Regions from separate parts of the Paenibacillus sp. FSL W7-1332 genome, predicted to be linked through region 3. Evidence: riboswitches for the same ligand, from Rfam matches in the RefSeq annotation. Region 3 holds a riboswitch; each other region holds the start of a gene.
The links. Region 3 has a riboswitch for cyclic di-AMP ahead of ehuB (ectoine/hydroxyectoine ABC transporter substrate-binding protein EhuB). Riboswitches for the same ligand answer to the same signal wherever they lie in the genome.
Positions count from the first base shown of each region.

Region 1: another riboswitch for cyclic di-AMP. It lies ahead of MKX98_RS00495 (C40 family peptidase); the one in region 3 lies ahead of ehuB (ectoine/hydroxyectoine ABC transporter substrate-binding protein EhuB).
Region 2: another riboswitch for cyclic di-AMP. It lies ahead of MKX98_RS18530 (universal stress protein); the one in region 3 lies ahead of ehuB (ectoine/hydroxyectoine ABC transporter substrate-binding protein EhuB).

Region 1 covers NZ_CP150209.1:98,675-108,972, forward strand. Annotated here, with positions in the region: gene rluF (23S rRNA pseudouridine(2604) synthase RluF) at 1-18, shown strand, start outside; gene motB (flagellar motor protein MotB) at 130-936, opposite strand; gene motA (flagellar motor stator protein MotA) at 920-1,720, opposite strand; gene MKX98_RS00470 (hypothetical protein) at 1,912-2,205, shown strand; gene MKX98_RS00475 (4a-hydroxytetrahydrobiopterin dehydratase) at 2,314-2,628, shown strand; gene MKX98_RS00480 (cytochrome c) at 2,732-3,088, opposite strand; gene MKX98_RS00485 (GNAT family N-acetyltransferase) at 3,247-3,750, opposite strand; gene MKX98_RS00490 (C40 family peptidase) at 3,890-4,363, opposite strand; gene MKX98_RS00495 (C40 family peptidase) at 4,799-5,272, opposite strand; cyclic di-AMP (ydaO/yuaA leader) riboswitch at 5,276-5,415, opposite strand; gene MKX98_RS00500 (hypothetical protein) at 5,764-6,591, opposite strand; gene MKX98_RS00505 (M1 family metallopeptidase) at 6,603-8,594, opposite strand; gene MKX98_RS00510 (YwhD family protein) at 8,742-9,260, shown strand; gene MKX98_RS00515 (copper amine oxidase N-terminal domain-containing protein) at 9,362-10,298, opposite strand, start outside.
Region 2 covers NZ_CP150209.1:4,153,711-4,164,008, forward strand. Annotated here, with positions in the region: gene MKX98_RS18515 (TetR/AcrR family transcriptional regulator) at 1-326, opposite strand, end outside; gene MKX98_RS18520 (cation:proton antiporter) at 490-1,734, shown strand; gene MKX98_RS18525 (TrkH family potassium uptake protein) at 1,856-3,220, opposite strand; cyclic di-AMP (ydaO/yuaA leader) riboswitch at 3,396-3,543, shown strand; gene MKX98_RS18530 (universal stress protein) at 3,621-4,322, shown strand; gene MKX98_RS18535 (TrkH family potassium uptake protein) at 4,470-5,765, shown strand; gene MKX98_RS18540 (glycosyltransferase) at 5,846-7,105, opposite strand; gene MKX98_RS18545 (TetR/AcrR family transcriptional regulator) at 7,102-7,764, opposite strand; gene MKX98_RS18550 (SUMF1/EgtB/PvdO family nonheme iron enzyme) at 7,926-8,768, opposite strand; gene MKX98_RS18555 (glycoside hydrolase family 11 protein) at 8,991-9,626, opposite strand; gene MKX98_RS18560 (hypothetical protein) at 9,929-10,298, opposite strand, start outside.
Region 3 covers NZ_CP150209.1:6,540,604-6,550,901, forward strand. Annotated here, with positions in the region: gene MKX98_RS29785 (ribonuclease H family protein) at 1-578, opposite strand, end outside; gene MKX98_RS29790 (hypothetical protein) at 607-831, opposite strand; gene MKX98_RS29795 (YafY family protein) at 999-1,958, shown strand; gene MKX98_RS29800 (DinB family protein) at 2,035-2,556, shown strand; gene MKX98_RS29805 (DUF2179 domain-containing protein) at 2,686-3,216, opposite strand; gene thpD (ectoine hydroxylase) at 3,213-4,121, opposite strand; gene MKX98_RS29815 (ectoine synthase) at 4,136-4,528, opposite strand; gene ectB (diaminobutyrate--2-oxoglutarate transaminase) at 4,525-5,817, opposite strand; gene ectA (diaminobutyrate acetyltransferase) at 5,834-6,346, opposite strand; gene ehuA (ectoine/hydroxyectoine ABC transporter ATP-binding protein EhuA) at 6,372-7,229, opposite strand; gene ehuD (ectoine/hydroxyectoine ABC transporter permease subunit EhuD) at 7,244-7,906, opposite strand; gene ehuC (ectoine/hydroxyectoine ABC transporter permease subunit EhuC) at 7,909-8,562, opposite strand; gene ehuB (ectoine/hydroxyectoine ABC transporter substrate-binding protein EhuB) at 8,564-9,397, opposite strand; cyclic di-AMP (ydaO/yuaA leader) riboswitch at 9,775-9,920, opposite strand.

The sequences.
Region 1 (10,298 bases), 1.1 Mb from region 3:
AACTATAGGCTCGAGTAGCAGGCTGAAATACATCTATAACCCTAAACCAAAACAACCGATGGATCTGGAGACCAGATGCATCGGTTGTTTATTGTGTGTTATAGTCTGTAGGGACCGTTCCCTGTTGAGTTATTCATTCACGCTGGTAAAGGTCGCACTATCCTGGTATTTACGTATAATGGAAACCTCGACTCTGCGGTTCTTCGCTCGCCCAGCAGCGGTGTTGTTGTCGGCAATCGGATGGTATTCACCATAACCGATCGGCATGAACCGTTTAGGATCCAACTCCGAGTTGGTGAGCAAAATCTTCATGAACTGCAAGGCACGATCCGAGCTTAAATCCCAATTCGACGGATATCGGCTATTAGAGATTGGCACATTGTCCGTATGTCCGGATACAATAATTTCATAGTCCGGGAACTTATGAAGCATTTGTGAGATAGCCTTGGCCAATTTGCGGGCCTCCGGCTTCACAACGGCTTCGCCGGAAGGGAACAAGGCGTTATCCCGTATTGTAATGACAAGCTGGGAGTGGTTCAACTTGGTGCTGAGCTCCGAGGTTAAACCGTTATTTTTAATATAATTATCGAGCTGCTTCTTTAACTTCTCCAGATCCTGTTGTTCCTGACGCATCAGCTCAGCACGTCGTTGGTCAGGTGTTGTTGCGGGAACGGAAGGGGATGTCGCTTTATGATCTTTAATATTGGGCGGATCATCGCTGGGTTCCGTTTTGCTGTAATCCAGCACGCCGGTCCCGCCAGTGAGAGCAACGCTGAAGGCTTCGCTCATTTCTTGAAATTTGCGTGCGTCTGTCGCGCTCATGGCGTATAGCACCAGGAACAGGGCCAGAAGCAAGGTCAGTAGGTCTGCGTAAGGAAGAAGCCAGGATTCGTCGGCATGCTCCTCATGCGGCTCGTGCCTAGTCTTTTTGCTCACTAGCACCAGCCTCCCTCTCGCTGAGCTCAGCCCGTTCGGACGGTGTCAGGAACACGGAGAGCTTTTGATTGATTGCAATGGTGGATACACCGGATTGAATAGACAGCAGGCCTTCTACCATCATCAGGCGGATTTCAACCTCGCGTTTGGACAGACGCTTGAGTTTATTCGCAATCGGGTGACAGATAACATAACCGGTGAAGATACCGAGCAGGGTAGCAATAAATGCAGCCCCGATAGCATGAGCGAGTTCGCCCATATCTTCCATGTGGGACAGTGCAGCGATCAAACCGATAACGGCTCCGAGTACCCCGAGGGAAGGTGCATACATACCGGCCTGCGAGAAGATCAATGAACCGGAACGATGGCGCTCCTCGGTGGCATTAATATCTTCCATTAAAACGTCACGTACGAATTCCTGATCGTTGCCGTCGATGATCATGCGCATCCCATTACGCAGGAAGCTGTCATCGATTTCATCGACTTTGGTTTCCAGAGCCAGAAGTCCTTCACGGCGTGTGATCGAAGCCCATTCCATAAACAGCTTGATCATATCCGTTTTGTCCATCAGATTCTGTTTCACGAAGGTCATCTTGACCAGCTTCGGAATCTTTTTTAGCTCGACTAGCGGAAATCCGATGAATAAAGTTGCTGCCGTACCGCCAAGAATGATTAGATAGGCTGCCGGATTATACAAAGCGAGAAGGGAGGCACCTTTCAGGATCATGCCCACCAGTACCGCGACGATACCGATTATTAAGCCTATAATTGTTGAAATTTCCATACCACACCTCATCCGTGAGAAATAAAATAACGAATCCATTCGTCAGAACGGCTCTCATGGAGAACCGGGCCCCTTATGTGGGGCGTTATCCTATTTATCGTCAGGTCGGGCTTTTTTTTTTAGTTGTAATTTCCGGTATAATGGAAGGAAGGGAAACGAAGCTAAGTACGGCAAGGAAAGGAGTGATTAAGATGGGCGTTAAGCACGGAAGGGATTATGGCGAAATTCTGGCAGAACTGACCGAGGCGGTCGGGCGAATTTCCGACAGCTATGTCTTCTTTGAAATGGAAGCTGAGGATTGGGGCAATTTGGGCGAAGCCGAGCGAAATGAGGTCCATGAGGCGCTGGCAGAGGATTTGTTCTATGCGCTGGGCACAGAGCCGGTGATTAATGTTGGCAGCGGCGTGGTCATGCATGATCAGACGAACCATCGAATACATATTTTGATTGGTGAGGAAGAGTTGGCTTTTGTGGCCCTTGTGTAATCACTCCAGTTATCAACAGATACAGGGCAGAATAGAATAGATGACAGATAGCCCATATTACGGTTAGTCGGCTTTAAGATAGGTTTTTTTCGGGGAGGAAGATAAAAGATGCTTTATACGCAGCAAGAAGTAGAGGCTCATCTGGAAAAGCTTGAGGGTTGGGAATTTGAACAAGGGAGATGGATTGTACGAAAGTATACCTTCTCCTCCTTCATGAAGGGAATCGCTTTTGTTGATGAAGTGGCAGCTATTTCGGAAGCTTTCGGACATCACCCCTACATCACCATAGATTATAAAGTCGTTACACTTCGTCTCACTTCTTGGGACGACGGTGGCATTACGGCTGTGGATATTAAGGAAGCGCAGCAGTTTAACGAAGCCTATGAGAAGAGTCGTTCGAAGGATGGCAAGTCGGGACAATAGAACGGGGAGACCATTAGTCCCTTTAGAAGTCCCCAATATGTAAAAAAACACGCTTGCACCGGGAACAACTCCAGGTGCAAGCGTGTTTTGCGTATAAGCTGATTTATTTTTTCTCAGCAAGGTACAGCGCGATGTTTGCGATTTCTTCAGGTTTAAGTTGGTCTTTAAAGGAAGGCATTCCCTTACGACCTTTGGTTACAACGTTGAAGATCGCGTCCGCATCCATGTGTCCGCCTACTTGATTCAAAGCCGGCCCAGCGCCGCCTTGAAGTTGGTCGCCGTGACAGCTAATGCAGCTTGCTTTCAGTGTGGCTTCCGCTGCGGCTGCATCGAGAGTCACTTCCGGCATGGTCGGCTTCTCTTCCTGAGCTACCTGTTCCTTACCTGGGAGCGTAAACATCAGCGCGATAGCCAACGCACATGCGACGAAGAACAATCCGCTCATGATCCATTTTTGCATCGTCATATCGTCCCTTCTATGTATACTGCACTTTTGCACTTGTCTCCATTATAAACCAACATCCATAGACAGCATAGCCAGTTGTGACAAAAAAAGCAACTATACGGCGTAGCTTCATAAAAAGTACACAAAATTGTGCTTTTTCATATAGACAAAGATTAATATTCCTCATTTGTCGGGGGCTCATACACCATACAGTGGAAAAGGGCATTGCCCGTTGGCGTAAGCCGCTCATACGTATCGGTGATGTGAAAGCCTGCCCTTTGATAAGCGCGGATTGCTCGCTCATTCCAGGTCATTACCTCAAGGTCAATTTCGTCGGCAGGCCGCCTCCGTCTGGCTTCCCGGACAATCGTCTGCATAAATCGTTTACCCATTCCACGCCCGCACCAATCAGGCCGCATGCCAAGTCCAATTCGTGTCACCTCATGCATCGGAAACAGCTGGGCAAATCCCCAGAGGGCCTCCCGCTCATCCAGAACCGAGATGTACTGTCTTTGGCGAATGTCCGGATCGCCAAACTCCACCTCAAGCCCTTTCATCTGCTCCCAGGGAAGAAAGCCATAGATATTATAGGGGGGAGGGTAGGCCCAGGCGCATATCTCTTCGGCGTGCTCTTCACGCATGACTACGGTGTGAAATGTAATCGGTGTGGCATCCATTTGCGAAGTCCTCCTATCGTCTGCATAAATAATAACCATATTACGAGCATCCAGGTTGCATCAAAAAAGCCCGCCAAAGAGAGGTAAGGGCTCCTTTAACGGGCAAGCATTATGTATAGGGAAGATTAGCCTCTATATCTTAGGATGATTCACCGACCGACTCTTCATACTTATCATCGCTCATGATACGCTTTGCACCCACGTACCGCTGATCGTAGTAATCCTCTGCCAGGCGGTTGATAACCACGCCGCGGTTAGAGGAAGCATGGGCGAATTTGCCATCGCCGACATAAATGCCGACGTGGGAGATGCCCTGCCCCGATGTGTTGAAGAACACCAAATCGCCAGCGCGCAGCTCCTTACGGGACACGCTTGTCCCCATGTCGAATTGAGAGCCGGATTGATGCGGGAGCTTCAGACCGAGTTTAGCATAAACATACATGGTGAAGCCGGAACAGTCAAAACCGCTCGTGGTTGTACCACCGTAGCTGTATCTTGTACCCAGAACCTTATCGATTTCCTGATCCAGCGCATGATCAGCAAAGACGCTGCCAACGCCCAAAGTGAACAACAGCGTGATATTTAGGGCTGCTGTCGATAATGTTTTCTTCAGCATGGAAAGCTCCTTTTCGATGCCGCGAGGCATAGCCATCTATATATTAAAGCACTTACATTAATGACAAAGTTGTTACTGCGTCCATTCTATCAGACAGCAAGCGAGATTGGCAATTATTTCTTGGTGAATTTCGCTATTTTTCAATAGCATTAGCTGTCGAAGCACCAAGGAAAATCAATATTTTTCCAAAATGGGTGTTTAATGAAGGGAGAGAAGGGTATATAAAGGATAGATGATGTGAAGACATGGCGAAGTGAAGTGAAATTGTATAATAAATTTTATTTTTTTTCGAAAAGCGGGAACTTTTTTGCTGTCCTGAACGTTATAAAGGTATACACACAATCAACAAAAGAAAAAAGCCGCTGGATGAGATCGGCACAATCTCATAAACCCAGGGCTTTCTTGTAAGAGTAAATCAATTAAGTTCCAACATTAATTGTAGTTCACAGCTACAGATTTGTACGTATTCTGACTCATAATTCTTTTAGCGCCTACATATCGGTTAGCGTAATAGCTCTGGCTCAGCGGACTGATAATGACACCGCGCGAAGATGAAGAATGAGCGAATTTGCCGCTCCCGACATAAATACCCACATGAGATACACCTCTACCGGATGTGTTGAAGAACACGAGATCGCCAGCTTTCAGGTTGCTCTTGGATACGGCCGTACCTACTTTGTATTGAGCTGCAGACGTGCGGGGCAGGCTAAGACCAAGCTTCTTGTAAACATAGCTGGTGAATCCGGAGCAGTCAAATCCATTCGTTGTAGTTCCACCTGTTTTGTAAGAAACACCAATGGCTGGTTTGATTGCAGTATTTAATTTGGAATCGGCGAAAGCGCTTCCGGTCCCTAATGTGAGTGCGAGTGCGAGGCCTAGAGAAACAGCCGTTAACTTCTTATTCAAAACAAAAGCTCCTTCCATTGCCTGCGAGGTTAGCTTAAGGGTTCGGTTGAAGGTCCCCTATGATCCCTCTCTTGCGAGATCAATTCACCCAAAACGGATCCCCCGCTTCCCATATCGTTATGGGAATTCGGCTCCTTGAAATGTTGATGAACCCATTCATTGACGTTTGACGTTCCAACATAGTTAGCGAATTACAACGTTCCTACATAAAAGTTACAATAAAGATGACAAAGTTGTTACTAACATATTCGTTATTTTAGCAGAGTATTAACAATTTGGCAAACGAGGAAACATTATTTTTAAACAAAAAAACCTGTCCCCATCTTGAGGGAACAGGTTTTTTTGTAATTTGGCGTTCAGAAATTTGTAATATAGAGGATAAATGAACTCTTATTCTCTGTAAAATCTAGCGCGGGATAGAAACGTGTCGCTTCTGATTACAGCTTATTCACGAGCGTGTTTCATTATTTTAGGGTGACGAATTGTAACCATTAAGGATGCTGTGAGGAGGAATCTCTCCACAAATGATATTGAGCGGACATTGCCCAAATTTGGAAAAGTCCATTCAGGAAATAAGAGGCCTGCTGAATAATTAAGCCGATCAACCCGGCCCAGAAGAGCGAGGCCGAGCTCAGGAGCAGCAGAATGATACAGGCGGATCCGCCGATGGTGATGGATAACAGCATTGCTGTGCCCAAGCGGCGGAAGAGCGCATGGATAGAGCTGATCATGCTGGAATCGCCGGTACGGCCAAATTGCATATAGAGCAATAACAGGCGGATCAGATAGGCGTACAAGAACCAGCCAGCTGCATAGGGCAGTGCATGAAGCAGCAGTACAGGCTCCTGAATTCCATTCAGCAGAATCGGGAGGATCTTGGGCAGAATCCAGTAACCGGGTGCGAAGGTGAGAATAAGCTCAACCAGATAGAATAGCGTTACGGGTTTCCACAGTTTCCGCATGCCAGTGAAGAAGAATAAACCGCGCTCGCCCTTGGCTTCCTGGTGAAGGTTGTAGAAGATGCCGGCCCGAATGAGCGGGGTGAGGATCATCCGGATCAGGAGCAAACCGGCCAAAAGCCATCCGTAAGTGTGTACTGTGCTGCTCAAGGACAGGCTCATCTCGCCCTCGTAGAAGAATAAAAGACGGCTGAGCTCGTTAGGGGCGGAATCCGGATATCGCATCAGAAGGGGGACGACTGCCGATTTTACGAGTCGGTACAGGCAATATCCCCACAGCAAACGGTATAAGAAGAGCAGAATCGTGACGTATAGCTGGTCTTTAACACTGATCCACCCTTGGCCTGCGTAACTTTTCATGTGCTCCCCCCTCACCATGACAGGCTGCCGAACAGCGTCTCCACAAGCTTGGTAATACTGAGATTCCAGCGTGTAACCACCGTCGGATCCATTCCTGCCTTCATATAGTTATTAATGTGTTTATTCTCCAGGACGATGGAGTACTTCGGATCAACCATGGCCCAGGCGAGCGGAGAGCTGTATTCCAGGGTGTAAGCCACTTTGCCGTCTTTGCCGCTCCAGGTTCGTTCCACCGTTTTGCCGTCCTCAAAGGCGAACACGATCGGCACATCGGTGATATCCCCGTCCTTGCTCGTAATCTGGACCGTGGACTCATACCGAGGATTTTCAGCCGTGCCTTTATTTTTGGTTTTGATCACGTCGATGGCGACATCCGCCATCTGGCTTCCATATACATATTGGTCAAAATACGACTGCCAGGACGTTTTGCTTACTTGCTCGACGACTTTCTGAAAGTCAGATGTGGTTGGATGCTTGAACCGGTATTTCTGGGCATAGGTATGCATAATCTTGCCCATCATCTGTGGACCGACCTGCCGTTCGATGCCTTGCAGCACCAGCTTGCCCCTCGTATATACATTCAGTGCGTAGTTTTCGTGAGAGCTGTATTTCCAGGATTCCATCTTCAGCGGTGCAGGGGAAGTAATGGATGCTCCCTGAGCCGCCGTATTGGAGGTAATACCGTATTCTTTTTCCATCACTCGTTCTTCTGCATAGGTTGCAAAGGCCTCGTCCAGCCACGCTTCCTCAAATTCGTTACTTGCAATCATTCCGTAAAAATATTGATGGGCGATCTCATGAATAACGGTCCGCTCCAGTTCATATCCCGGCGAATCGTTCTTGGCACCGAAGGCTGTGACCAGCGTCGGGTATTCCATGCCGCCTGCACCGTTGCCCGATTCAGGCGGAACGACGATGGACAACGTGGAGTACGGATAGGTTCCGTACCATTTTCCAAACGAAGCGAGTGCCGACTTGGCGGCATCAAAGTAACGCTCTTTTAAGTCTTTATGGGCTGGATCGAGATACAGCTTGATGCGGACGCCAGGTACGCCTGGTGCGGAGAATGCTTCTTCTGCCGTGACAAAGTTTGGCGATGCCGACCAGGCAAAATCATGTACGTCATCCGCGTAAAACTGATAAATTTTTTCCCCGTTTGATTTTTGGGCAGGCTTGGTAGGGAATCCGGTCGCGGCGACAATGTAATTTTCGGGCACTCGAATGCGAACGCTGTAAATGCCGAAGTTGGAATAGAATTCGGAGTTGCCGTGGTATTGATGAAGATTCCAGCCTTCCTCTGCTCTTCCGCGAAGACCGGCCGGTTCATAGACCGAAATTTTCGGAAACCATTGGCCAGCCATGATAAAATTCTCGGTGGTTCCCATGCGGGCAAATATTTTGGGAAGCTCGACCTCGAACTCCAAATGAATGGTAACACTCTCCCCGCTCTTGATGGGTTTAGGCAACCTTAGCTTGGCAAGGCTGTGATCCTTGATGTTGCCGTCGTCAGGTTGAACAAATTGAAGGCGATGGGTCAGGGCCAGTCCTTCGGTTGTTTTCACGCTGGTAATGGTCATGGAGCCGTATCCGTCATCTGGCATGGGATCGGAACGAAGCCTGCCGCCCGATTCCTTCATAAAAGTCGTGTCATTGGAAGCAAAAGCATTGGGATACAGATGAAAGTACAGCTCGTTTACGCTTTTTTTGCCTGGATGAGTCCAAGTGAGTGTCTGTTTGCCCTTAAGCTTGTTCTCCTCAGGCTCGTACCGAACATCCATATGATATTCCACCAGCCGGTCGCTCAAGGCCGGAGCAGGAATATTAGGCTGCACCTTAGGCGGTGAGAGCGGGGCCTTCTCCACGGCAGAGGCGGAGGGCTTGCCCGCATTTGGGGCAAGAGCAGACGCTGAGGACCCTGGATTCAGAAATATCGGCATCGATCCTGCAAGCAAACCTAGGGCAAGCAGGGATGATAGAAAGACTTTGGCACGTGGTGGGACCATATCGAACAACCTCCCGTTGACAAGCATCTAGTGCATGTATATGTTTGCTTTTGGGGGATTATTAGTTAAAATAAAATTATTGGGACATGGTTATCAATTTAGCAGCTGATACGTAAGCATCGGCTCTGATATAGGAGGTCGGCAGCAGTGGAGAATGAAGAGCAGAAGCAGGGTGCGAAGAAACCGATTGCTTTGAATATTATTAATAGCAAGAGTAAGCATAAAGGGTTTGGATCAGGCTCCATCGATCTGAACAGTCTGTCACCCGTCATTATCGATAATGGCGAGGCCCGAGTGGATATTGGGGCCATGCATGCCAAGAGTAAGGTGGAGAAGGGTATCCGTTTCAGCATGAACCGGGATGAAGTGCCCAATGGACGACAGGTATGGATCGTGTGGGTGGCTGTAGATCGTACGGCGGAAGGACAGCATTATGCAGGCATGACCGCCTGTGAAATGTGGATCGACCAGGAGGCCCGTCGCGGCTGGAAGATCCTCGCCGATCATGTGAATAAAATGGATGCGGCGATGAAGCGCAAGATCATTCTGGATGGTCTTGGCGACGTCGAGAAGAAGGCACTGCGCGAGCTGCTGATTTCGCGTAACGAGGAATGGTGGAATGCATCGCCAGAGGAATTCAGGGAAGCTCTTCAGACAGCGGAATGATACAATAAATTAAAGCAGCCTTTCCAAAAAGGACGAACATGAAGAAGACCGGTTGGATTCGTAAATGAATCCGGCCGGTCTTCTACTTATTTGCATATCGATTAGAATGGAAGGGTGTAGGTCAGCTTTTCTTTTTGATCGAGAAACGGATTGTTGTATTGGAACGTCAGCTTGCCGCCGGCATATCCGAGATACGTAAGGCCGTCACCAATGAAGCCCACCTCATTCGGCGGCATTTCCTCTATGACCTTGATAGTTTCCTCGTCCAGAAGCTCAGGATAGATAAGCTCGGCTGTCTTGCCAGTCGGATGGACGATATACAGGGTCGCCTTCGTGTATGGTCGGACGAGCAGGAAGTCCTGTTCAATCGCTTCTACGATAAAACTATCCTTTACTCCCGTGAGCGCGGTCAGGTCATAAGTTTTGACCGTTTTGCCCATCGGATGAACCAGCTCAAGCGTACTGCCGTTCATCATGGCAATATTGCCTTTGTAGCTGAATTGGTCCGGATGGTAGTTGATCCCGGCAAAATTGGAATGATTGGTTTTGGATAGCTTCAGGATTTTCTTGTCCTGAATGAGCACCCGGTATCTTCCCTCATGAATATGAGGTTCGCCGTAATAATTGGACAAGTCGACCACGTAGGTAGTGCTATTGATGCGATGTGCGCTTAAGCTGACTTGATCGATCTCCTCAACCGGGATTATACCAACTTGGGCTGGCGTGGATCCGGCTTTACCCATCGAGAGCATACCATTCTCGCGATTTACCCAGAACAGCATATTGGCCTTGGAAGCATAGGCGTATTTTGACCAAGCATCAAAGGTCGTTCTAAGCCCGGATTTGCTGTCATATTTCAGAGGGATGCCGAAAGCTTTGGTAATCAGACTGGCTGGAACATAAGTCACGCCTTTCTTCACGACCGGAGCCGCCTCAAGCTTGAGAGGGGTCCCCTTGGCATTGACTGCGCGCGACTGTCCGATGATAATGCGAACAGACTGTGTCGGGCTGTTAATATACAGCTCTTTTTTTCCCGGG
Region 2 (10,298 bases), 2.4 Mb from region 3:
TGGCGAAGCATTGGGCTCTCGTCCATCATCCTCAGTGAATATAAGAGAAACCGTTTAATGCTTTCCTTACTGCAGACCTCTTCAGGAGGGAATAAATCAAGAACGGCATTGCGAATTCGCTGCTCCTCCTCCAGAATCAGTTCATAATATAATTCCTCTTTCGATCCGAAAAACATGTAGAACGAGCCTTGGGCAATGCCGGCGGCCTTCGTCAGATCTTCAACACTCGTTTTGCGAAGGCCCGCCGTTTCGAAATGATGGCGTGCCTCCGTCAGCAGTTTTTGGCGTATCCATTCACGTTCTTCATCCGAGAATTTTTTGGGCATGTTGCATATCACATCCTTAATCAGGCCGTTTGTGATCCTGTGAATAATTTTATTTTATATTCATAAAAGTACTCCCTAAATCCCCATATGTCAATATATTTGGTGTTAGGGAGTCTTTAGGTTACAATAAATGGAGATTTAATCCTTTGATGAGGGGTGCCGTATGCATCATTTTAATGAGGTTTTCGTGCAGTTGCTGATTTTGCTTGCGATATCGATGGGTGTTATCTCGATAGCCAAAAAAATGAATCAGCCCTACTCTATTGCACTTGTTATTGTAGGCCTGCTGCTTGGTTTGATCCATGTGCCTGTGTTGGATGAAGCCGAATCGTTTATAACCCAATCGAATGTGTTTCAGGCAATCATTATCTCCCTGTTCCTTCCTATCCTTCTTGGAGATGCAACATTAAAGCTTCCGTTCTCGCATCTTCGTAAACAAGGAAAGCCGGTGATTGCCCTCGCGTTTGGCGGCACCTTGCTCTCTTTCCTTCTTATAGCTCTAGCCATGTATGGGTTTATGGGATTGCCTTTGATTGTTGCATTTACCTTTGCAGCATTGATGAGTGCCACGGACCCGATCAGTGTCATCTCCATCTTCAAATCATTAGGCGTACCGAAGAAAATTGTAACCATCATCGAAGGGGAGTCGCTGTTTAATGACGGAATTGCCGTTGTGTTATTTCAGATCTCCTCTGTTTATTTGCTCACGTACATGGAAATGGGTTGGGCGGGAATAGGCAGCGGTGTATTGCTCTTTTTGAAGTTTAGTATTGGCGGTATCGCTGTTGGAGGCGTGTTAGGATATCTGTTCTCACAGCTCATTCGCTTCTATGATGATTATCCGCTGGAGATAGCTTTCTCCATGCTCCTGTTCTTCGGAAGTTTCTTTATTGCCGAACATTTCCATGTATCTGGCGTCATTGCCGTTGTCGTGGGCGGCTTGATTTTTGGCAGTTACGGAGCGCGCATCGGGATGTCGGATACAACCAAGATGAATATTAATTCGTTCTGGGACGTCATCACGTTAATCGCAAATTCATTGATTTTTTTAATGATCGGTCTAGAAATCAAGCATATTAACTTCGCGGACAAGTGGGCGTTAATCGGAGCAGCCATTCTTATCGTTCTACTCGGAAGAACATTGGCCGTCTACGTAAGCTTGTACTTCCTGAAATCCTTCCCATCTTCATGGAAGGTGGTTTTGAATTGGGGAGGGTTAAAGGGCAGCTTGTCAATCGCTCTCGCCTTAAGCTTGCCCCCAACCTTCGACGAACGCGATGATATACTCGTTCTCACCTTTAGCGTTGTCCTTTTCTCACTTCTCGTTCAGGGGTTAACCATCAAACCTTTGGTTAAGAAGTTTGGATTAGCCAGCCCCGTGAAGGAAAAAGACGGGGCAGATATGTAAGAACCCTCCGTATAAGCAAAACAGAACATAAAACGAGTATAAGGTTCAGCCCCGGAGATCGAATTAAACGACTCCAGCTGAACCTTATTTTTTCGTATCCCGATTTGCAGATCGACCACTCTTAACCAATAAGCACTTTCTCTTCAGGCAACCGGTACTTTTGTTTGACTACTCTTTGCGACAGCGCGAAGGCCAGCGTTAAGGGGCCGAGTCTGCCGATGTACATGGTCAAAATGATGACTCCTTTACCAAAAGGAGACAGCTCAGGCGTCAATCCCATCGATAGGCCAACGGTGCCGAAGGCTGAGGTCACTTCGAACAGAACTTCCATAAAGTCCTTTTGCAAGCTATGCTCGCTTATGGTTAACAAGAATGTAGCAACAATCACAACGCTCACTGAGATCACCATGACGGCTATGGATCGGAGGATAATCGATTGGGGGATGCGTCGATTTAACAACTGCACGTCCTGCTTCCCCTTAATAATACTAATCAATGTGAATAACAGCACGGCAAATGTATTGGTTTTGATCCCGCCTCCCGTGGATCCGGAGGAAGCACCGATAAACATGAGGAAAATCATGAAAAACTGAGAAGTCGTCATCATCGCGGCTATGTCGATGGTATTAAACCCGGCCGTACGAGTCACCACGCCTTGAAAATAAGCCGCCCATACTCGCTCTCCCCAGCTCAAAGAGCCGAACGTACGGGAGTTGAACAACTCAATAATGAAAATTACGATAAACCCGGCTAAACATAGACATGCTGAAGTCGACAAAACGATTCTTGAATGAAGGGACAGCTTATTCCACCTTCTATGCTTCCATAAGTCCAGAACAACAGTAAATCCAAGCCCACCAATGATAAAAAGCAGGGTGATGACGATGTTGACCAGCGGGTCTCCCACATACCGGCTCAAACTGTCTGACCAAAGACTGAAGCCAGCGTTATTAAATGATGAGATGGAGTGGAACACCCCATAATAAATAGCTTGCCCCAAGCCCAGTTCCTCCTCCCAACGAACAATTAACAAGGCTGCTCCGACGAACTCGATAATGAGCGCAATCAGAAAAATACCTAGCGATAGCCTCACTACGCCTTGCGTTGATAATGCGTTAGTGGATTCTTGGAGGAGCAGTCGATTTTTCAGTCCAATTTTCTTTCCAAGCACAACGGCGATCAAAACTCCGAAGGTCATGAAACCAAGACCGCCGACTTGAATCAGGCACATGATCATGATTTGACCAAAAAGGGAAAAGTCGGTTCCTGTATCCACTACGGCCAATCCGGTTACGCACACTGCAGATGTTGAGGTGAACAAAGCGTTTAACCAACCTACACCTTCACCTGATGACGATGATATGGGCAAGGCTAACAAGATCGCGCCGATTACAATCGGTGCGGCGAAACCAAGAAGGATCAGACGTGAAGATGATAGGTTAAACTGTTTTAATGATTTTAGCGGCTCCGATTTGCCTTTAGCCATCCTATTTTCCCCTTTCAGATACGACAGACCATGAAACCCCGTAGACTTCTTTGCGTAGTATATACCATAGCAAAGCATAATTTTTGCTGCAATCCAATGATATGATGTTGTTGACTGATCGCTAACTGTTTACTTTCAGCATGTTTTAGCATAATATTTATTACGATAAATTTCATACGCATGAATGCTTAATCCTCTATGAGGAACGGGGGAACCAACAAAGCGACTAAGCTTTAGGGGTGAATTCTTTCTGGATAAGAAGGAACGGGAACTCTCAATCCCGAATCCGACAGCTAACCTCGTCAGCGTCTTGGGAAAGAACACTCTTACTACTTTGACTTGTCCATGATCCGTACAGCCAAGGCCTAGAAGCAGATTTTTCTCTGCCTCCAGGCCTTTTTTGTTAAAGCTGTTGTGTTTAGAAAAGAAAGGAATGATTATTCTGCTTAACAATGAAAAGATACTGGTATGCGTGTATTACGGTCCAAACGGAGAACGTCTCATCCGTCGAGGTGGCGAATTAGCCAGACTTCTTCAGTGTCCCCTGTTTGTGTTGAGCGTTATACCCTTGCGTGAAGATGAGTTAGATCAGGCACAAGAAAGGTATATGGCTGAGTGGCAAATGAAATGCGACGAGTATGGGGCAACCTTCATTGTCAAAACGAATGAAGATCGCAAAGCTTCGGAAATCATAGCGGAAACCGCCAAGAATCATCAAATTACCCAGCTAATCATCGGACAATCCGGTCAAACGCGGTGGCAAGAAATTACGCGTGGTTCGTTTGTCAACGAACTCCTAAACCAGATCGGCGAAACGGATTTGCACATTGTAGCGGTTCAAAGGATGGATGATCAAATGACTGACACCCATGAACGGGGAATTCGAGTCACTGTGTTCAGGGAGGGTTCTCATTATCTGCTTGGCGGTAAGGAATCCGGGGGCGATCCAATAGCCGAAGGTCTATTTTTCAAAGAGTTAAATACCGATTTTGACACCGGCTTGCTGAAAATAAAAACAGACCACGAGATCCAATATTTGAAAATAAGTCACGGAAAAGTGGTAGAGTCGTCTTTTTTCCAAAACAGAAAATTCTTTGATTAACCCGGCGATCAATAAAGAATGGGGGTGGAACTTGTGAGAAGAACATTTATGAATTCAAAAGATCGAAATACACAACATTCCGCTCCTGACACAATGGAGTTGTTTATCAACAAGCTTAAAAAAAATATGAGTCCCCCTCAACTCGTCATGCTTGTCTTTTTCACTTTAATAATAATCGGGACCACATTGCTCGCGCTGCCCTACTCTTCCTCCACCGGGAGGTCAATTGGTCTGCTGGATGCTTTATTTACAGCCACCTCAGCAATATGCGTAAACGGGCTCGTTGTCTTGGATACCGGTAGTGTTTTTTCAACTTTTGGACAAGTCATTATCATGATCTTGATTCAAATTGGCGGGCTCGGCTTTATGACCTTTGGCGTTATGGTTGCCATTGTTCTGGGGAAAAGGATTGGCTTGAAGCAACGAATGATTATTCAGCAAACCACGCATTCGACCTCGGCACAAGGTTTGGTTAAATTATCCATGTATATGGTACTCATTGCATTCGCGTTTGAAGCCTTGGCTACGATTGTCCTTACGCTCCGTTGGCAACAGGACGTCGGGTGGGGACAGGCAGCCTACTACGCACTTTTCCATTCCGTTTCGGCATTCAACAATGCCGGATTTGCCCTGTGGTCTGACAGCCTTTCTCCCTTTGTCGGCGATCCGATCGTCAATATTACGATTGTCCTGCTATTTATCATTGGAGGCCTCGGCTATATCGTCATTGTGGATGTATTCCAAAAACGTTCATGGAAGAAGCTTTCGCTTCACTCCAAGGTTGTCCTAGTCGGAACAGGAACGCTGTCCCTGCTCGGTTTTCTATTTATATACTTTTTAGAGAGCTGGAATCCGTCAACCTTTGGCCAATTGAGCGAAAGCGAACAAGTGCTGGCTGCTTTTTTCCAAGGCATAACGCCTCGAAGCTCGGGGTTTAACACGATAGATATCGGTAGCATGCTGGCGGCTTCTCAGTTTTTCATTATTATTCTGATGTTCATCGGTGCTGCTTCCGGAGGAACAGGCGGCGGTATTAAGATCAATACGCTTGTTGTACTCATCCTAGCTACGATTCAAACCTTTCGCGGGGGCGGTCAAATCCATGCCTTCAAACGCAAAATAGCAGGAGAAACCGTCATGCGCGCCCTGGCGGTTGTCATGAGTTCTTTGGTGGTCGTGCTGGGCGTTTCCCTGTTGCTGACCATCTCCGAAGGTATGCTCGAAGAACACTTCTTGGAAGTGTTGTTTGAAGCGACATCAGCATTTAGCACCACCGGTTTGTCGATGGGATTGACAAGTGAATTGTCCCCCGTAGGGAAAGTCATTGTAACGATAACGATGTTTGCCGGTCGTCTGGGTCCCTTAACACTGGCTTACGCATTGGCTCAGAAAAAACGCACATCCAAAATTGGTTATGCGGAAGATCATATCTTGATTGGGTAACTCAGGGTTCCCAATCAAGAATTTTCTTGTCCATTAACACCTTAACTTTTGGACACATATCCCTTGTTAAAGGAATTCTCTCAAAAGTGATGGTGTAGCCGTCTCTCAATAAAATCTACAGTTCGATCAACACCTCTCTCCTCTGAAATTTTATCTGACAGTGCCATTACATTGGCTGTCAATGTTGAATGACTGGTTAGCTCCGCTATTCGCTCAGCCAAACTGGCTACTGACATTGATTTTTCAGGAATCGGCTTTGTCGATACACCTAGCTCATACATACGCTTGGCCCAGAAGGGTTGATCCGCATTGAACGGGGATATGGTCATCGGCTTACCTGCTCTCAAAACGGCCGCTGTCGTCCCTGCTCCACCATGATGAATAACGCCTGCAGCTCGCGGAAACAGCCATGCATGCGGTGCTTCCTGTATACACAGGATGTTCTCGGCCCCATTACCGGATACTTGCATTCCACTCCAGCCAACCAGAATGATGCCGCGTTGCCCCGTTTGTCGTAAAGCCTGCATAGTCATCTCGAGCACATGGTCCGGATGCTTTAGAGGCATGCTGCTATAACTGATAACAATTGGCGGGGATCCTGACGCGATAAAAGACTCCAACTCCCTTGGTGGGTCCCAATCGGTATCTTCCAGAAACCAAAACCCCTCCATACAGACGCGATCCTTCCATTTCGGATCAAATGGAATAATCGAAGGACTGCAACCGTAAAGCACCGGAATATCGCGTCCATTTACGTGCAGATCATCGGAGAATAGACTTCGTGGAGGTAAATGTAACGTATCTCTTCTCCATGTATTCAACAATTTTTTGAAGGATAACAGCATGAAACGGTTGAGATGATAGCTTTTTTCATTTAACCATCGATTCCTGAAGGTGAAAGGTAAAATGGGATTGGTGAAAGCGCCTGTCGGTGCAATGATCGGAATTGGATGGGCCGCAAATACGGGAATATTCAGCTTTTGGGCAATATCATATCCAGCGAATGCTTTGGGATGGTAGATGAGGCAGTCCGCATCTTGAGAAGCGGTCCACAGGTCATCGAGCATTTGCTGCATCATAGGATATATAAGCTTTTTCATCTGCTTCATAATCTCGAAGGGATTGCTGCCCAGCATGCGTTTCCCTTCTGCAGATTGGGCTAGTTTCATAATATTTGCCTGTATTGGCGCGAAACCGACACCATGCCCTCGAACGAAGCCTTCGAAATCCTGCGATGTGCATATAACCACGTCATGTCCGTTGTTCTGGAGACCTCGGGCAAGGGCAATGAACGGCTGTACATCTCCCCTTGTTCCGATGGTGAGCAACTTTATTTTCACTCTTTTCCCTCCTTACGATAAATGCCGTACCTTAATATGTCCAAATAGGGTTTCGTGTCTAAAGCCGCACTTGCCTCGAGTTCTCCTGTAGATTTCTCGTCGTACCGTTTGGTCATTTGCTTCGTAATTAGAGATTCAAGGGAAAGCAATACGAATTCGATTGCTTGCTTGGGATCGATTCCTTCCCTAAAACGGCTCTGATCGATCCTGCTTGCCAGGAGGTGTATGGACTCCTTGTTCATCTGTTGTTGTTTGAGCAGAAGATCCGCTTTCAGCTCTTCCGGCATAATCAGAAATGTTTTAGCCATAAATCCAAACCTGATGGGGTCACTTTTAAATACATCCATCTTTTTTTGAGATAATTGCTCTATCGCCTGAAACAGATCCTCGGAGAGATCCATAGGTGACGAAGTCAGTGAATGGTAGTAATGCTTTAAGCATTCATCCACCACCGTTAAATACAACGTTCTTTTATCCGAAAAATAATGAAACAAAATTCCTTTGGATACGCCAGCTGCTTTGGTAATTTGATTGGTTGAAGCTCCTTCATAGCCCTTGTGATAAAACTCCACTAAAGCTGCTTGCAAAATGGTTTGTTTTTTATCTGGCTCCATTGGTTTGTACGCCACCCCACCGATTGACCACCTGGTCAATATCATTTTGACCAAATTGTATTACACATTGACCACCTGGTCAATAGTGTGGTGACTTGCTTGCATCAAGCCAGGAAATCAGCGGCCACCTTGCGGTAAGACTCACGGATAAACACCAACTTCACAAACTAAGTCCGGAATAAAAAAAGAAACATGACAACATAATGTCATATTTCTCCGCGAACGACACGAAAACCTTGATCGGGGCCAAAGCCATTGGGATCGAACTTCCCTCGGAAGGATATCTCGTTGTTGGTAACGTCGCCGATCCAACCGCCGCCCTTCACTACCCGGAAGGAACCGCTTGGACTATCCAATTCGCCGTGCCAGTCCCAGCACCATTCCCTTACGTTTCCAGACATATCGTAAATTCCTAACTCGTTGGGTTTCTGGGTACCGATCGATTTTGTTTGATTCTGATTGCTCTCTATGATAGGCCAGTTCCAATCCCCAGATAGGTATTTGTCTCCGGCGTTTTTCCAATACCATGCGACCTCATCGGCATTATTGCTTCCGCTATACATGTAACCCTTGCTATTCTGACCTCCGCCCGCAGCGTATTCCCATTCCGCTTCTGTAGGCAACCGGTAACCGTTAGCTCCCTCATTGATCGTGACGGTCCATTTGATATCATCGTTATCGTTCTTATTATTCGCATCCTTTTTCACCTTGTCTATGTTGTAATACGGATTCAAGCCCTCCTGGATACTTCTTTGATTACAATACTCCACAACGTCATACCAGCTCACCATTTCTACCGGCAAATGATCGCCTTTGAATGCAGATGGATTACTGCCCATTACTTCCACCCACTCTTTTTGGGTGACCTCATATTTGCCGATGTAAAAGTTCGATATGGCTTCTTTTTTATCGGCATAGTTAGACTGGTTGTTCTTAAAGGTCCCGCCTTTCACCAATACCAAATCATCCTTCTTTTCAGGCTGATCTTGCGAACAAGCGCTGATCACAGCCATTGCTGCTATTAAAAGGAACATTATTAGCTTTCTCATTGATAATTTCTCCTTTAAGCTAATAAAAAAATGAGAGCCCATTGTTGCCCGCAACTTGCCTGCCCGTTACGTCGAAGGCCGTTCGTCTCCGCGAAAAACGACCCGCAACGTATCCGGATTTAGGGCTAAACGAAGGGAACGGTCAATCGGATAGCCGAACTCCGTTTTCCTAAGAGATGCTCCCCTCCGTGTCCGTTAGTTGAGTTTACGGATGGCGATTGGCTACCATACCGTTACGTTAGAGCTTCCGCTGCTTTGATAACCCTCTGTTGCTAACACCTGATAAGACCAGCTGCTCCCCAGATTCATTCCTTTACTTGCCCATGCGTTCACGTGGTTGCTGAAAGTGATGGAGGAGTTGACCCCCGTAGCTCTTTTCGATTGTCGAACGCTCCAGTACTGGGCAAACGTTTGTGTTCCGTCAATGGAAGGTGCATTGTATCGCATGGTTGTATAGATGTCGTATGTGCCTCCATCACTTGTGACTGTCCCTTTATGTGTTCCGGTAGGTCGATAAGTACCCCAGCTATCTACGACGTAGTACTCAATGAGTGCGTTTCTCGTCCATCCGTAGAGTGTCAAATACCCATTGCCGGACGGTGACCAGACGCCGGCATTGTAGTTAATCGTTCGGTTAGGCGATCCGGTATTCCAGCCTTTGCCGACAACGAAATTTCCGGTATTTTGCCATGTCACGCTGTAATTACCACCGGAGCCGTTAACAGCATTCACGGTTCCGCCCCCATCGGTCCAATTTTGCCAGTAGTCGGTCGCTGCACTTGAGGTTGTTGCAAACATACCAAAACTCATGGTTGCTGCAAGAATAACCGTCATCATTTTCTTTCTAAACTTAAACATAATCTACCTCCTCATATTGTCGAATTGTGCCTTGCGTTGATTTTCTTGGCTGTGCTTAGCATGCGATTTCCCTTGTATCTTCCTTTTACCTCCTTTCCAAGTAAATTATAGAATGATAGCGGTTTCAAAACACTTAGCAAATTAAATATGATATCTAGATTATTTTACAATTTTAGGAACTTGCGAGGGCGGATAGATCATAAAAAAGACTGCCGGAATATTACCGACAGTCCTTCTATTTCACAAAAGTAGTATCCCCCTTATCCTTTTCCCTTGTTCCACCCGATGAATGGACAGTCTTTTCATGAATAGTCGCTCGTCTGACCTCCGAACCCCTTCGGCTTTCTTCTTATGCCCATTATGATGAAGATGAGATAGATTACGATCGCAATCGAATCGATTAACGTATCCGTAAGCGCCGATATGTCTTGTAATGCCGTTATACCAAGAATGACCAGCAGCCGGACGATCAGAAGCGATACGATGGTCCAGGCGGCGAAGTGGGTCTTTGATCGTTCACTTTGGAATGACATAAGAATGAACACAAAGCCGAAAATCAGATTTTCCGCCGTGATGATGTGCCATACATACATGAATACTGTTTGGGTGTCCATCGCTATCGCACTCACATGGAGCACTGGCAGCACAATGGATTGCCCGTTCCATGCGTGC
Region 3 (10,298 bases):
AGCCAGTGCTCGGCCCGGTCCACCAGATCCCAGATCTCTTGGGTTGACTCATCGCGCGGAAGCGTGGAGACCACCTTCTTCTGCTTCAGCCATTTGAGCGCATTCATGGAATCGCTGTACACCGTCTTGGTGCTGCCGATTTTCTTCAAATAAGCCAGTGCGTGGACGATGGCCAGAAACTCGCCGAGATTGTTCGTTCCCTTCGAAATCGGTCCGCATGAGAACAGAATATCTCCCGTCTGCGTATCCACGCCTTTGTACTCGACGGGTCCCGGGTTTCCTCGCGTCCCCACATCTACGGAAATGCTGTCATAATCGATCTCACCCGGTTCTTCGGCAGCAGATGCGCTGCTTCGCTTGTAGTTTTTGGAGCCTGAGCTGCCCGATTTGCCTCCGGACTGCTGCCCCCAGTAATTTTTATAACCGGCCGCATAGGCCTGTTCCGCTTCGCTCCGGGATTCAAACGCCTTGAACTTCGCACCTGTAAACTGATTGACCTGCTGCTGGCAGTCGCCCCAGCTTGTATAAATTCCGGGCACTTTACCTACCCAGACTACATAATATTTTTGCTTCGCCATCCTAAACCTCCATCCTGAACTAACCTCTCTAGCGTACTATATCACATCCTCCGAAACCAACAAAAAAAGCGCCATCGTCTCCGATCCGCTTTCTGTGTTTGATCTTATTCAATTGTTCCTGTTTCGTCGGCTTTACTCTCACATGCTGTGACAGCGCACTATAATCTTCGTTGGTCTTTCTCATTGAGACGGCTGACCATGTTCCGGCACGTTCCGCTTTGCGGAGCGCTTTTTGCGTTTTGGTACGGGCCATAAGGCTCACACTCCTTGTATTATAGAATTCCCTTATATTGTACGGCAAAATGGATGGGAATGGAACAAAAGGCAGTCTGGGATTTCCTCTCCTTCTTCAGAAAACCTATGATATAATACGGAATCATTGGAGATTAGGCCAATTAAGATAAGAGGGGTTGAAGCGATATGAAACTAGAGCGGCTCATATCCATGATTTACATGCTGCTGAACAACGAGATCCTGTCCGCGTCTGCCCTGGCAGAGAAATATAACGTGTCCCAGCGAACCATATACCGCGACATTGATGCAATCTGCGCAGCCGGCATTCCCGTTGTATCGTATCAGGGAGTGAACGGCGGTTATGGCATTATGGAGCAATACAAGATGGACAAAAGCTTGCTTGGCTCCTACGATGTCAGCGCCTTGATCACCATCCTGCACAGCATGTCCACGGTGTTTGAGGATGAACGGGCCATGGATACCATTCAGCGTTTGCAGACCATTGATCGTTCCGCCAATTCGGCATCGCAGGGATTGTCCATGGATATCGGGAGCTGGCGCTCTTACAACGAAAGCCTCCGACTTCTTCGCCGCGCCATTACCGACAAGCATGTGATCTCCTTTCAATACATAAGCGCCAAGAATGAACGCATTCACCGTAAAGTCGAGCCCCTGCGACTCATGTATAAATTCGGCTCCTGGTATTTGTACGGTTTCTGCAGAACAAGGGCCGATTACCGCGAATTTCGAATTTCGAGAATATCAGAGCTGTCTCCCTCCGCCGAGCCCTTTTTGCACCAGCATTCGGAGGAGCACACGCACGGTCCTCATCTTCAAGAGCAAAATCCGCACGACCGAGGGGAGCAGCATCCCTGGGAGCCTTCATCCGATGCGATGGAAGTCATCATTCACGTATCCCCCCGGGCCTTGGCCAGAGCGATGGATCAATTCTATGATGTACAGCGGGAATTTTTTGAAGACGGCTCGCTCCGTCTCACGTTCAAGGTCCAAGATCCGGATTCCTGGTGGTTCTGGTCGACCCTGCTAAGCTTTGGTGAGGATATCGAGATCCTTGAGCCGGCTTGCTTAAGGACGCTCATGCAATCCAAATTAGAAAAAATGCTGCAGGTATACACAAAAGTATGACAGTCCGCTGTCATACTTTTTTATTTACAATGTTCCCAAGAAAGCAATAACGAAGAAGCCAAAGGGGACGATCACGATGAATTATCCTGTAAAAATGTATGAGTACCATGTATGGGCCAACCAAGCGATATTCAACCGTCTGCTGGAGCTGCCGGGGGAATTGCACAATCAGAAAATAACGAGCATTTTCCCAACCGTATCCGAGGCGTTGATTCACATTTACACGGCGGATCTTGGATGGATCAACATTTTGTCCGGGATGGATATGCAGCAGGCTTTAACAGAGACCTTCCAGCTTCGGGAAGAGCTTGAGTCCATTTCACTGGAGGACCTAAACCTCCGGTTTATCGAACTATCCGAACGATTCACGGCCTTTCTGGGCCAAAATCCTGACCTGGAACGGATGATCCGATTGGATAATCCTTATGCCGGGATCCGGGACACCCGCCTCTCCGAGATCATGCTTCATGTCGTGAACCACGGCACCTATCATCGTGGAAATATTGCTGCCATGATGCGCCAGCTCGGAAGCTCCTCCGCGATGACCGACTACGCTTTTTTTTGGTACCAGAGTGAACCGGAGTTGGTGCTTGCCTAAATAACTCGCAGCAATATCGGCAATCCCCTGATCCGAATTCCATACCGGTTCAGGCCGGCAAAAGCCGCAGCCAAAAAGCCTGCTCCGAACGGTCCGAAGCAGGCTTTCCTGTTTCTAGTTAAAAGCGTGCTACAATTTGCGCCCCTCCGTCAATCGTACCCAGAAGCCGCCTTTAAAGCTCTTCGGTTCATGAGAGATAATGAACGCCTGCGGCGACATTTTGGATAGTGACTCCATCAACCGCCGCTCATTCTTCCGTTTCACGAGAACTTGAAGCACGAGCCGTTTGCCATCCTTACCGTCCGCTTCCCAGGCAGTCACGCCATACCCCTTCTCCCGCAGGTTCATCGCCAGGTTCGTCTCAACGGAATTCACGATAACCTGTACCACGATGTACCCGAGTGCCAGATACTCTTCGATCCGACTGCCGGCATATACGCCAAGGCCGAAGCCCAGGCAATAGGCCGCCATATTAAAGGGATTGTCCAGATTTTGCAGGACGAGATTAAGGCCGAGCAAGTAAACGAATACCTCCAGCATGGCCAGGAGAGAGGCGATCCCTCTCCTGCCTTTGATCATCAGAATCAGACGCAGCGAAAAGATCGAGACATAAACCACGTTGATGCCGATGATGGAGCCGATAAGTGACAGCGAGATCATAAAGAATCGCGGGTGGCGATGTACTCTGGTCTTGGCTTCTGGCCCGAATACGGCTGCTTGACCTTATTCTCCACGCTGTTGTAAACCATAAAGATATTGCTGCGCGGCATCGGCGTAATATTGCTGTTCGAACCGTGCATAATATTGCAGTCAAAAATCACGATTGAACCGGCTTTACCGACAGGCGTGTCGATACCGCTTTTCTGCACCATGCGTGTCAGGCTGTCATGATCCGGAACGCCGTATTCCTGTTTGCGCAGGGAATCCTTGAAGTGATTCTCCGGCGTTTGGCCGATGCAGGCCACGAATTCCTTATGCGATCCAGGCACAACCATAAGCGGTCCGTTATAAGAGTAGTTATCCTCCAGAGCAATGGAGCAGCTCAAAGCTCTCATACGAGGCATGCCATCCTCAACATGCCATGTTTCGAAATCAGAGTGCCAATAGAACTCTTTGCCCGTGAAGCCCGGCTTGTAATTAATCCGCGATTGATGGATATACGTCTCGCTTCCCAAGAGATACTCCATGATCGCCAAGAGTCTCGGATGCCGGGACAGCTTCTTGAACACTTCATGGCTCTCGTGCACCGCAAAGACCGATCGAACTTCGTTCCCACCCGGCTCCCGGATCACTTCATCCTTATCCAGCTCTCTTGCCGATACCTGCAAACTGCGGGCTTCCGCCTGATATACCGACAGCTCCTCTCGACCAAAGAAGTCTTCCAGGAATAAATATCCGTTGCGCTCATAGAAGTCGGATTGCTCCTGCGTTAACGCAGCATCCGGCGTCCATTCCGAATGAACGACAGGATCCTGTCTCTTTAGGATCCGGGGTTCCGAATGCACTCTTGAAGGATAAACGTCCAGTTCTTTTTCCTGAAGGGCCGACACATGATTATTACTCATCGCATATCATCTCCTTAGTCCAAAATTGGGGCAAGCAGCGGGTAGGTTCCTTCCTCGTCATGAACTTCAGCGCCTGTAAGCGGCGGATTAAATACGCAAACCATCCGCATCTGCGAACGAGCTCTCAAATAATGCTTCTCGTGACCGTCCAGCGCATACATCATGCCTGGGGAAATAGGGTACGTTTCACCCCCGACAATCTCGATTTCCCCCTCGCCTTCGATGCAGTACACGGCTTCGACGTGGTTTTTGTACCAGATCAGCGTCTCCGTTCCCGCCTTGATGAGGGTATCATTGAGCGAGAAGCCCATGCCGTCTTTTGTAAGCAGAAGCCTCCTCGAGTTCCATGTCTGGGTATCGATATCGTCTTTGGTATCCACGATCTCTTCCAAATGTTTAACAATCATGACAACCTCTCCTCTGCTGCTAATTGTTTCATACTGTTCTCAAATATCCCCAATCCCTCTGCCAATGTGTTCATTTCAATCGTAAGCGGCGGCATTAGCTTTGCCACTTCGCTATACGGACCGGACGTTTCCATAATCAGTCCATGCTCGAAGGCCATCTCGGACAGCCTGCCTGCGAGCTCCGGCTTATCGAAAGCAACCCCCTGAATCATGCCTCTGCCGCGGATTTCGCCGCCGAGCTGAGGATAATACTTCACAACGCCTTCCAATGATTGGCGAATCCGATTTTCCCTGATGCCGATATCAAGCTGAAAATCTTTCGTTTTCCAATAATTCAGCGCTTCGGCTGCGGCAACGAATCCGAGATTATTGCCCCGGAAGGTACCGTTATGCTCCCCCGGCTCCCAAATATCAATCTCCGGTTTGATCAGCGTAATCGCCATCGGCAAGCCAAAGCCGCCAATCGATTTCGAGAGGCATATGATATCCGGTTCAATACCGGCATCATCAAAACTAAAGAACGGACCGGTTCGGCCGCAGCCCATCTGGATATCATCCAAAATCAGCAGCATTCCCTTATCCTTGCAGATGCGCGCAAGCTTCTGCAGCCATTCCCGGCTGGCAGCGTTCAATCCGCCTTCCCCCTGCACCGCCTCGACGATCACTGCGGCCGGCAGCGGAATTCCGCTTCCCGGATCATCCAGAAGTTTCTCCATATATGCCATCGTATCCACGTCGTCACCAAAGTAACCGTCATACGGCATAAACACGGAGTGACTTAGATCCACGCCGGCACCCTGGCGCTTGAAGGAGTTGCCGGTTACCGCCAGCGATCCGAGCGACATGCCATGAAAGGCATTCGTGAAGCACAGAACGGTGCTGCGCCCTGTCACTTTACGGGCGATTTTGAGCGCGGCCTCTACGGCATTCGTTCCGGTCGGACCGGGAAACATCACTTTGTGATCCCACCCGCGCGGCTTCAGGATGACCTCCTGAAATCGGGTCAGAAACGTTTCCTTCGCACCCGTAGCCATATCCAGGCTATGCGTGACGCCATCCTTCAGGATGTAGTCGACTACCTTCTCGCGAATCTTCTCACTGTTATGTCCGTAATTCAAAGCCCCGGCTCCCGCAAAAAAATCAATGTATTCATTCCCCTGCGTATCCCACAGCTTCGCATTTCGGGCCTTGTCAAAAACCGTCTGAAAGCTCCGGCAATAACTTCTTACTTCCGATTCCAGCTTGTTAAACACAGTAAGCTTCGGTTTCTCCATGACTTGGTTGTCCATAGTTCCCTCCAATTGTTTAAATGTCATTGAAAAAGGGGCCAATCACGAATAACGGCTCATCTTCATGGGACGTTCCATCGGGGAACATCTCTGCTCCATAACCTACGGTTACGGTGCTGGGAATGGATTTCTCCTCGGCATAACCGAGAAACAAACGACGGGACGCCATGTTACTCGGCGATACCGTAGCTTCAATGTAACGGACGCCATGGCATGCCTTCTGATTCATCAGATTTGTCAGCATTGCCTTTGCAACGCCTTGCCTCCGATGCGAATTAGCAACGGCCACTTGCCATACGAACAGCGTCTCCGGATTGCGAGGAGAACGGAAGGCGGAAATAAAACCGATGATATCTCCTTCATGCTCGGCAATCATGCAGGTATCATGGAAGTAATCTCCAAGCAGCATGTAGCAATAGGGAGAGTTCAGATCAAGCGATCCGGTGTCGCGTATAAGCTCCCACACCCGGGTACCATCCCGGGCTTTCGGTCTTCGGTAAACAATTTCGGTATCGGTATCCACAGCCATTCTATACAATCACCTCTTTCCAGAACTAATTTCCGTTGGAACGGAATCGCTGCAGGAAGCTCTGCAGCCGCTCGCTCTGGGGATTATCGAATATCTCCTCCGGCGTGCCCTGCTCAACGATCCTTCCCTCGGCTCCGAAGATGACGCGGTCCGCGATTTCCTTCGCAAAATCCATCTCATGCGTAATCAGCATCATGGCCATTTCGCCTTCCTCCGCGATTTCCCGGATGACCTCCAGCACTTCGCCGACCAGCTCGGGATCAAGCGCCGAGGTCACCTCGTCAAACACCATAACCTTTGGCCGCATGACCAGCGCTCTGGCGATGGCAACCCGCTGCTTCTGGCCCCCGGACAGATTGGACGGGTACATCTTCAATTTGTCGGCCAAACCGACCTTACTGAGCATGGAGACGGCCCGCTCCTCCGCCTCCTCCTTGGATAAACCCAGCACTTTGCGCGGGGCCTCCGTCACATTCCGAAGCACGTTCATGTGCGGGAACAGATTGAAATGCTGAAAGACCATGCCGACATTGCAGCGCATCCGTTGCAAATGCTTTTCATTGGCCCGAACCAGCTTGCCCTTCTCTTCCATATGCCAGAGCAGCTCACCATCAACCTCGATGGTTCCCTCGGTGGGTTCTTCCAGCGTCATCAGCATCCGGCCCATCGTTGTTTTGCCCGATCCGCTTGGACCGATCACAGCCACCTTTTCTCCAGGCTGCATCTCCAGATCGATGCCTTTAAGCACCTGTAGATCACCAAACGACTTGGTCACGCCGGTATATTTCACAATCGGCTTTGTACCCGTAGCGGTAACGGGATTTCCCTCCTGCTGCGGCACCTTCGACGCTTCCGCCTGCTCATCGATCACAACGGCATTCAATTGATTCCCTCCTTTTATTTTCCACGCTGCAGATTCATGCGTTTTTCCAGCCTTTGCACAAGCAATGAGGCGATATAACTGATGACCAGGAACAGAATCCCGACCATCGTATACGGTTCAAATGCACGGAACGACTGCGACACGATATTTTTGGCCGTCAGCATCATCTCCACAAGCGTTATGGCGCATAGAATCGGCGTCTCTTTAAACATAACAATCAAATAATTACCCAGTACCGGAATGATCGGCGGCACCGCTTGCGGCAGGATAATACTTCGCCAGGTTTGGGCTTTCGTGTAATTCAGTGCTGTGGCAGCCTCCCATTGTCCCTTCGGCACTCCCTCGATTCCGGATCGGTACACCTCGGACAGATATGTGCTGTAATGCAGCCCGAGACCGATCACCCCGGCATAGAAGGCCGGAATGGAGATTCCGGTAAGAAGCGGCAGGCTGTAATACAGGAAGAAGACCTGCACCAGCAGCGGTGTATTGCGAATGAATTCGATCATTCCTTTGGTTATTAGTGACAGCACCTTAAACCGACTCCGCGCTGCAAAAGCAAGCAGCAATCCGATGATCAATGCCACCGCGAAAGCGCAGATCGTCACCCATACCGTCATTTTTAATGCACTCAAGAGCTGGGGCAGGATATCCCATACATAGTTCCAATCCCACATGACTATAACCTCCCCGCTGTCCATTTACGCTCCAGCAGTCGAACTGCCAGCGAAACGAGCGTAGCAATGACAAAATACATGAGGAGCAGCAGCACCAGAATCTCGGTCGTCCAGGAGATGTAATTATTGCGGAGCACCATCGCCTGATACGTTAAATCCGCCATCGTGATGAAATAAACCAGTGAGGTGGATTTGATGAGCTCCACAAGCTGATTCCCGAAAGGGGGAAGCATTCGCAGGGACGCTTGAGGCAATATGACATTCCACAGTCTTTGCCAAGGCTTCAGATTAAGCGCTACAGCGGCTTCCCATTGTCCTTTCGGAACGGCCAACACGGCGCTGCGAACGATTTCCGAGCCGTATGCGCCGAAGTTCAGCCCGATCGCGAGGATCGCAGCCAGCATTTTCGGAAGCTCGACGCCGATGAACGGAAGGGCGAAATACAACCAGAACAGCTGCACCAGCAAGGAGGTCCCCCGAAAGACTTCCACGTACCCGGCTGTCAACGTGCGAATGATCCACAGCTTCGACAGTCGGCATAACCCGGCTGCAAAGGACATCACGACCGCAAGAATGGCTGAAAAGAAAGCAACTACAATCGTGATCTCCGCCCCTTTCAACAGCGTAGGGAGAAAATCAATCCACGAATTCGGCATGCTATTCCCCGCAAAGGGCAGCGGCCGTCATCTCGCCCGGGAGCTCTTCTTCTGTGAACCCGAACTTCTGCAAAATTTCCAGCAGCTCGCCCGACTCCTTCATTTTTTGAAGCTCCGCATTATAAGCCTCCTGGAACTCGGTATCCGCTTGGCGGAAAGCCGTAGCTCCATAACCGCGAACGCTTTCGCCGTCGATGATCGGCTGCTCGAAATCAGCCACGCGTTCGATGCTGTCGTCGCTGGCCGAATCCAGCATCGCCTGCAGGGACGGCCCCGTCATGGTAATTGCATGCACCCGGTCTGCCTGAAGGGCGCTAATGGCCGAGGCTTGATCGGGGACCTGCACAATCCGGTCCGTAGGAATACCGGACTTTTCCATGTAGCCGATTTCGACCGCACCGGTCATAACGGCGACTTTAGCTTGGTCATGATTGGCAATATCCTCATAACTTCCGAGTCCCAGCGGATTCCCTTGCTTCACCGCAATGGCTTCCCCGATGCTGTACTCCGGATTAGCAAACAATACGGCAGAGCAGCGATCCGGATTAATGAACATGCCTGCGGTAATTAGATCAAACCGCTCGGCCTGCAGTCCGGCAACCAGCGATCCGAATTCCGTAAGCTCTCCCCTCATTTCCTTGATGCCAAGCCGCTCCAAAATAACCCTCGCAATCTCAACCGCTTCTCCTGTCAGCTCCCCGTTGGCCTCTTTATAGGCATAAGGCTTCTCATTCGCAAATCCCACGGTGATATACCCCTGCTCAATGGCTTGCTCCAATGTACTCCCTTTGTCGCCGCAAGCCGCAAGCGACACCCCCATAATCAATGACAACATCAGTACAACCACTCTCTTCAAAACTTCCCACAACCTTTCATTATGACTTTGGTATTCTTAAAAATGGCATGTTGAAATTATCCATGTTAACACATATGTTAACTAGGATTTAAGCATATTCAGATACCTTGCATGGGTCGGACCTTCAGGGAAGATGATTCATCCATCTCCTTCCACGCTTAAACCCAATGCCATCTGACCGATTTAATTGGTTTTGGTTAAACATTTGCAGGCCTTGCCCCTCCTCTTTAGCAGAATACAAAAAGACCACCAAACAGGGGATCTAGACATAGCTCCGCCAGCAGGGGGTCAAAAAATAGAGAAAAGGCCCCTAAAGAGAATTAAGGGCCTTTGTTATGAACATCCATTATGTATGCAAGACCCATCCACTGCTGACGAGGTTAGCTGACGGACTCGGGTAAGATGGTACCCTACACTCGTGATTCCAAGTGACTCGCCCCTGATGAAACTGGTTCCCCCGCTTTCCGGAAAATGTATGCCGGAAACTAAGCGTGTGTCCATGATAAAGGGAACTTCAGGAAAAGTCAAACCCCTTTAACCGCTTTTTCTGGAAATTCAGAGGCGGAAGTTCCGCTCTTCCAGGGCCTATGACAAGCATGAAAAATGCCTCATTCAAGCCTCTCCCCCAACGATGTAGTAATTTTATTCCAGTCTCATTTTTCGCTATATAGCAGGCATTTGCCATGCCTCCCTTACTCATTCATGTGGTGGATCGTTTATGCCATGAATTACATTCGGATTGTGAAAGCTTTCCCCACACATTTACGGCGTAAATACAGCGCAAATTTTTTTTTGAACCGCTGCGTACCGAGCCTATGAATATCGTAGGGAAATCCGAAATTCATCCTATAGTTTTGCTATTCGTCAATAGATGAATGCC